Regions from separate parts of the Streptomyces sp. GB4-14 genome, predicted to be linked through region 1. Evidence: riboswitches for the same ligand, from Rfam matches in the RefSeq annotation. Region 1 holds a riboswitch; the other holds the start of a gene.
What was found. A riboswitch is a leader RNA that binds a small molecule or an ion and turns the genes downstream of it on or off. The one in region 1 is predicted to bind thiamine pyrophosphate.

Region 1 (3,200 bases):
TCCCACGGGCACTGATCAGACGCGCCCGCGCCATCCACCGGGGAGAGGCTCACCTCGACCGGTCCTGCCACGACGGTTCTCACGATCGTTGGCCTGCCGCATCGTCGATCAGCTCAGGAGGCAGGTGGGCCACCACCAGGCCGATGGCGTCGTCAGCCGTTGCCGCCACTCCGAGACGGGTCCTGTAACCGGACGCGCCCCTGGCCCGCTGGGCCGTCCCTGGGCCGTCCGAGGGCGCTCAAGAGCGGTCGGCGACGACGGCGACGGCAGGTGTGGCATCCGACACCCGCAGGTCACCCATCTGGATCTGCGACACTGGTACAGCCATGCCTAAGCCCGGAGAACTTACATTCGTCGCGCCGCGCGGAGCCAAGAAGCCGCCGCGGCATCTTGCCGATCTCACGCCTGCCGAGCGCAAGGAGGCGGTTGTCGCGGTCGGTGAGAAGCCGTTCCGTGCCAAGCAGCTCTCGCAGCACTACTTCGCGCGGTACGCGCACGATCCGGAGCAGTGGACCGACATCCCCGCCGGTTCGCGCGGCAAGCTGCAGGAAGCGTTGCTTCCCGAGTTGATGACCGTCGTGCGGCATCTGTCGACCGACCAGGGGACGACCCGCAAGACGCTGTGGAAGCTGTTCGACGGGACGCTCGTCGAGTCCGTGCTGATGCGGTACCCCGACCGGGTCACCATGTGCATCAGCTCGCAGGCCGGCTGCGGTATGAACTGTCCGTTCTGTGCGACGGGGCAGGCCGGACTGGACCGGAACCTGTCGACCGCCGAGATCGTGCACCAGATCGTGGACGGCATGCGGGCGCTCCGTGAGGGCGAGGTGCCCGGCGGCCCCGCGCGGCTCAGCAACATCGTGTTCATGGGCATGGGTGAGCCCCTCGCCAACTACAACCGTGTCGTCGGCGCCATCCGTCGTCTCACCGACCCGGAGCCGGACGGGCTCGGGCTGTCGCAGCGGGGGATCACCGTGTCGACGGTGGGCCTCGTACCGGCCATCCACCGCTTCTCCGACGAGGGCTTCAAGTGCAGGCTGGCGATCTCGCTGCACGCCCCCGACGACGAGCTGCGCGACACCCTCGTCCCGGTGAACACCCGGTGGAAGGTGCGCGAGGTGCTCGACGCCGGGTTCGAGTACGCGGCGAAGTCCGGCCGGCGGCTGTCCATCGAGTACGCGCTGATCCGGGACATCAACGACCAGGCGTGGCGCGGTGACCGGCTCGGGCGGATGCTCAAGGGGCGTCCCGTGCACGTCAACCTCATCCCGCTCAACCCGACGCCCGGCTCCAAGTGGACCGCCTCGCGGCCCGAGGACGAGAAGGCGTTCGTCGACGCGATCGCCGCGCACGGTGTGCCGGTCACGATCCGGGACACCCGTGGCCAGGAGATCGACGGGGCGTGTGGTCAGCTCGCCGCCACCGAGCGGTAGTCTGACCGGCGTCAACACATCTGCATATTCCGACAGGGGAGCGCCACAGCGCTGAGAGTGCGGCACCGGCCGCAGACCCTCCGAACCTGGCCCAGGTCATTCTGGGTAGGGAGATCGGTCATCACTCGAGCTGTTGCGCCCTGCCCGGGACCCCGCCCAGGGATCCCGGGCAGGGCCGCGTCTCTTCCTGGTCACCCCAGGAGGAATCAAGTGGGCATCACCAAGAAGGTCACCGTCCTGGCCGTCGGGCTGGGGCTCGTCACGCTGTCCGCCTGCGGATCGTCCGGCGGGGACGACAGCGGCGGCAGTGGCGGAGGCTCCAGGACCGTGACCCTCGTCAGTCACAACTCGTGGGCCGTGTCCGAGGACGTCGCCGCCGCCTTCGAGAAGCAGTCCGGCTACAAGCTCAAGGTCCTCGAGGACGGGGACGCCGGGCAGGCCGTGAACAAGGCGATCCTGACCAAGGACAACCCCCAGGGCGACGTCTTCTTCGGCGTCGACAACACCCTGCTGTCCCGTGCCCTCGACAACGGCCTCTTCCAGCCCTACGAGGCCAAGGGATCCGACCAGGTCCTGCCCGAGTACCGGGTCGACGAGGACAAGCACCGGGTCACCCCCGTCGACACCGGTGACGTCTGCGTCAACTACGACAAGGCGTGGTTCGAGAAGAAGAAGCTGACCCCGCCGAAGACCTTCGACGACCTGGCCGAGCCGGCGTACAAGGACCTCCTCGTCGTCGAGAACGCCGCCACCTCCTCGCCCGGCCTCGGCTTCCTGCTCGGTACCGCCGCCGAGTACGGGGACGACGGGTGGCAGGACTACTGGAAGAAGCTCAAGGACAACGGCGTCAAGGTCGTCGACGGCTGGGAGCAGGCCTACAACGAGGAGTTCTCCGGCTCGGCCGGCGGCAAGAAGGCCAAGGCCGACCGCCCGCTCGTCGTGTCGTACGCCTCCTCGCCGCCCGCCGAGGTGATCTACGCCGACCCGCGGCCCGGCACGGCGCCCACCGGCGTCGCCGAGGGCACCTGCTTCCGGCAGGTCGAGTACGCGGGCCTGCTGAGCAACGCGAAGAACCCCGAGGGCGGCAAGGCGCTGCTGGACTTCATGGCCGGTGAGACCTTCCAGGAGGACATGCCGCTCAACATGTTCGTGTACCCGGTGCGTGAGGGCGCGCAGGTGCCCGAGGAGTTCGTGAAGTTCGGACCGCAGGCGAAGAAGCCGCGCACCATGGACCCGGAGAAGATCGCCGAGAACCGTGACCAGTGGGTCAAGTCGTGGACCTCGCTCGTACTGAAGTGAGTCCGCCCGGGGCGAGCCCGTCCGGAGGGGGTCCGCGCCGCCCCGGACGGTGGCGCCGGAACGCGGCCCGGCTCGGTCTGATGGCCGTGCCGGCCGCGTTCTTCGCCGTGTTCTTCGCCTACCCCGTGGCGGCGATCGTCGCCCGGGGGCTGAAGGCCGACGGCGGCTGGCAGCCCGGACGGATCGCGGACGTGCTCGCCCAGTCCGACCTCCGCCAGGTGCTGTGGTTCACCACCTGGCAGGCACTCCTCTCCACGGCCCTCACCCTGGTGATCGCCCTGCCCGGCGCCTATGTCCTGGCCCGCTTCGACTTCCCCGGCAGACAGGCGCTGCGCGCGGTGATCACCGTGCCGTTCGTGCTGCCGACGGTCGTCGTCGGCAGCGCGTTCATGGCGCTCGTCGGGCGCGGCGGGCTGCTGGACGAGCTGTGGGGTGTACGCCTCGACACCACGGTCTGGGCGATCCTCC
Region 2 (3,200 bases), 3.3 Mb from region 1:
CGCGCGGTTCTCACCCCGGCGCACGGCGATGAGCTGGCCCTCCTTGACCAGCTGCCGGACGCGCGTCACCTCGACGCCGAGCTTCTCGGCGATGTCGGGGAGGGTGAGCCAGGCGGGGACGAGAGCATCGATCTTTGCGTCAATCTCGGTCACGGGACAAGCCTGCCACCTGGCACCGACAGTCGGAAGCCAGCCCCGTCCCACCACGCGGGCGAGTCGGTCAGACCGTCGCCGACTTCAGCGGCCGCGCCGGGTCCGCCACCCGCTCCGGGTCCAGCGCGGCGCCCGACTCGATCAGCCGCCTCCCCTGCGCCAGGTCCCGGGGCCGCCCCACCGCGAGCAGCGCGACCAGCCGGCCTCCGCGCAGCCAGCACACGCTCCACGCCGGGCCGGCCGGGCCGCCGCGCCACACCGTGCGGTCGGCGTCCGCGTGGTGTCCGGCGTACTGCACGAACCGGCCGAACTGCTCGGACCAGAAGTACGGCACCGGGTCGTACGCCTCACGCTCCTCAGGCCCGCCGACGATGTTCGCGGCGACCGTGCGCGGCCCCTGGAGGGCGTTGTCCCAGTGGTGGACGAGGAGGCGCTCGCCGTAGCGGGCGGACGGGAAGGACGCGCAGTCGCCGACGGCGTACACGTCAGGCAGGGAGGTCGCCAGGTGCGCGTCGGCGACGACCTCGCCGTGCGTGCCGAGGGCGATCCCGGACCCGGCCAGCCAGGCGGTGGCGGGGCGGGCGCCGATGCCGACGACGACCGCGCCGGCGGGCAGCCGGGTGCCGTCGTCGAGGAGCACGGCGCCGGGCTCGACGCGCGCCACGCGCGCGTGGGTGCGCAGCGTGACGCCGGCCTCCGCGTACCAGCCGGTCATCGGCGCGGCCACCTCCGCGGGCAGCACGCCCGCCAGCGGCCGTTCCTCGGCCTCCACGACGGTGACCGCGCAGCCCGCCTCCCGGGCGGCCGTGGCGAACTCCGCGCCGATCCAGCCGGCGCCGACGACCACGATGTCGTGCCGGCCGGCGAGCACGGGCCGCAGCCGTTCGGCGTCGTCCAGGGTGCGCAGCAGGTGCACGCCGGGCACGCCCTCCGCGCCGGGCAGCCGCAGCGGTTCCGCGCCGGTGGCGATCACCAGCACGTCGTACGGGACGGGCCCGGCCTCCGTGTCCAGCTCGTGGTCGCCGGGGCGCAGGCCGGTCACCTCGCAGCCCAGCCGGAGCTCGATCCCGAGCTCTTCGAAGTCCACGTCGAAGGCGGAGCTCTCGGCGGTGCCCAGCAGCACCGCCTTGGACAACGGCGGCCGGTCGTACGGCTGGTGGGGCTCCGCGCCGATCAGCGTCACCTCGCCGGCGAAGCCGCGCTCCCTCAGCGCCGCCGCGGTCTGCACACCCGCCATGCCCGCGCCCGCCACCACGACCCGGCGTGGCGCGGCCCCTCCCGGTTCCTGCGTCTGCTCGCTCACCCGCTCACCATAGACACCCGTGCCCGCCGCGCCGGACCGCTGCCGCGCGGGGTCCCTTACGGGTGCGGCACGGCGCGGGCTAGGGTGGCTCGCGTACACGCACTCGCGGGAGCCCGGACGCACCGGGCTGAGAGGGAGGCTGGCGGCCTCCGACCGTACGAACCTGATCCGGGTCATGCCGGCGAAGGGAGGGGCTGGACGCCCATGTCGCCCACGCGTACCGCAGACGTCCTCGTCGTCGGGGGCGGGATCATCGGTCTGGTGACGGCCTGGCGGGCCGCGCAGGCCGGTCTCGCCACGACGGTCGTGGACCCCGAGCCGGGCGGTGGCGCCGCCCGGGTGGCGGCCGGGATGCTGGCCGCCGTCACCGAGCTGCACCACGGCGAGCAGACGCTGCTCGGCCTCAACCTGGCTTCGGCGCGCCGCTATCCCGACTTCGCGGCCGAGCTGTCCGACTGCACCGGCCAGGACCTCGGCTACCGCCGCTGCGGCACCCTGGCCGTGGCGCTGGACGCCGACGACCGCGCCCATCTGCGCGAGCTGCACGCCCTGCACGAGCGTTCAGGGCTGGACTCGCAGTGGCTGACCGGACGCGAATGCCGGCGCCTGGAGCCGATGCTCGCGCCGGGTGTGCGCGGCGGGCTGCGGGTGGACGGCGACCACCAGATCGATCCGCGCCGGCTGGCGTCCGCGCTGCTGACCGCCTGCGAGCGGGCCGGCGTCACGCTGCACCGCGCCCGGGCCGAGCGGCTCGTCGTCACCGGCGGCCGCGCCGCCGGCGTGGTCACGGCGGACGGCGGCGAGCTGGGCGCGGAGCAGGTGGTGCTGGCCGGCGGCAGCTGGAGCGGGCGGCTGGCGGGCGTCCCAGCGGACGTACTGCCGCCGGTGCGGCCGGTGAAGGGGCAGGTGCTGCGGCTGACGATGCCGGACCGCCCCGAGCCGTTCCTGAGCCGCACGGTGCGGGCGGTGGTGCGCGGCAGCCATGTCTACCTGGTGCCGCGCGAGAGCGGCGAGCTGGTGATCGGCGCGACCAGCGAGGAGATGGGCTGGGACACCACGGTCACCGCGGGCGGCGTCTACGAGCTGCTGCGCGACGCCCACGAACTGGTGCCCGGCCTCACCGAACTGCCGCTCACGGAGACACTCGCGGGACTGCGCCCCGGCTCCCCCGACAACGCGCCGCTGCTCGGCCCGACCGGCCTCGACGGGCTGCTGCTCGCCACCGGGCACCACCGCAACGGTGTGCTGCTGACGCCCGTCACGGGCGACGCCATGGCGCGGGTGCTGACCACCGGCGAGCTGCCCGACGAGGCCCTCCCGTTCACCCCCCGGCGCTTCGGCGCCCCCGTCCTCGCGGAGCAGTCCGTATGAACGCCCCGGTCACCACGGTCACCGTCACCGTCAACGGCGAGCCGCGGGAGTTCCCGTCCGGCACGGCCCTCGACCTCGTCGTGAGGTCGCTCACCGCGGCGCCCTCCGGGGTGGCCGCCGCCGTCAACGAAACCGTCGTCCCGCGCGCGCAGTGGCCCGCCACCCCCCTGTCCGAAGGGGACCGGGTGGAGGTCCTCACCGCCGTCCAAGGAGGCTGACCATGGCCGACGATCCCCTTGTTCTCGGTGGCCGGACCTTCACGTCCCGGCTGATCATGGGCACCGGCGGGGCGCCGAGCCTCGACGTGCTGGAGCGGGCGCTGGTGGCGTCCGGCACGGAGCTGACGACCGTCGCGATGCGGCGGGTGGACCCC

Region 2: it holds a riboswitch for thiamine pyrophosphate, as region 1 does, so the genes downstream of both, thiO (glycine oxidase ThiO) here and ELQ39_RS08185 (thiamine ABC transporter substrate-binding protein) in region 1, are expected to answer to the same signal.

What each region holds. Positions count from the first base shown of each region.
Region 1 covers NZ_RZHO01000002.1:1,583,099-1,586,298, reverse strand. Annotated here, with positions in the region: gene rlmN (23S rRNA (adenine(2503)-C(2))-methyltransferase RlmN) at 327-1,433, shown strand; TPP riboswitch at 1,458-1,563, shown strand; gene ELQ39_RS08185 (thiamine ABC transporter substrate-binding protein) at 1,644-2,732, shown strand; gene ELQ39_RS08180 (ABC transporter permease) at 2,708-3,200, shown strand, end outside.
Region 2 covers NZ_RZHO01000002.1:4,918,971-4,922,170, reverse strand. Annotated here, with positions in the region: gene ELQ39_RS23730 (Rv2175c family DNA-binding protein) at 1-153, opposite strand, end outside; gene ELQ39_RS23725 (NAD(P)/FAD-dependent oxidoreductase) at 221-1,456, opposite strand; TPP riboswitch at 1,552-1,663, shown strand; gene thiO (glycine oxidase ThiO) at 1,661-2,827, shown strand; gene thiS (sulfur carrier protein ThiS) at 2,824-3,045, shown strand; gene ELQ39_RS23710 (thiazole synthase) at 3,048-3,200, shown strand, end outside.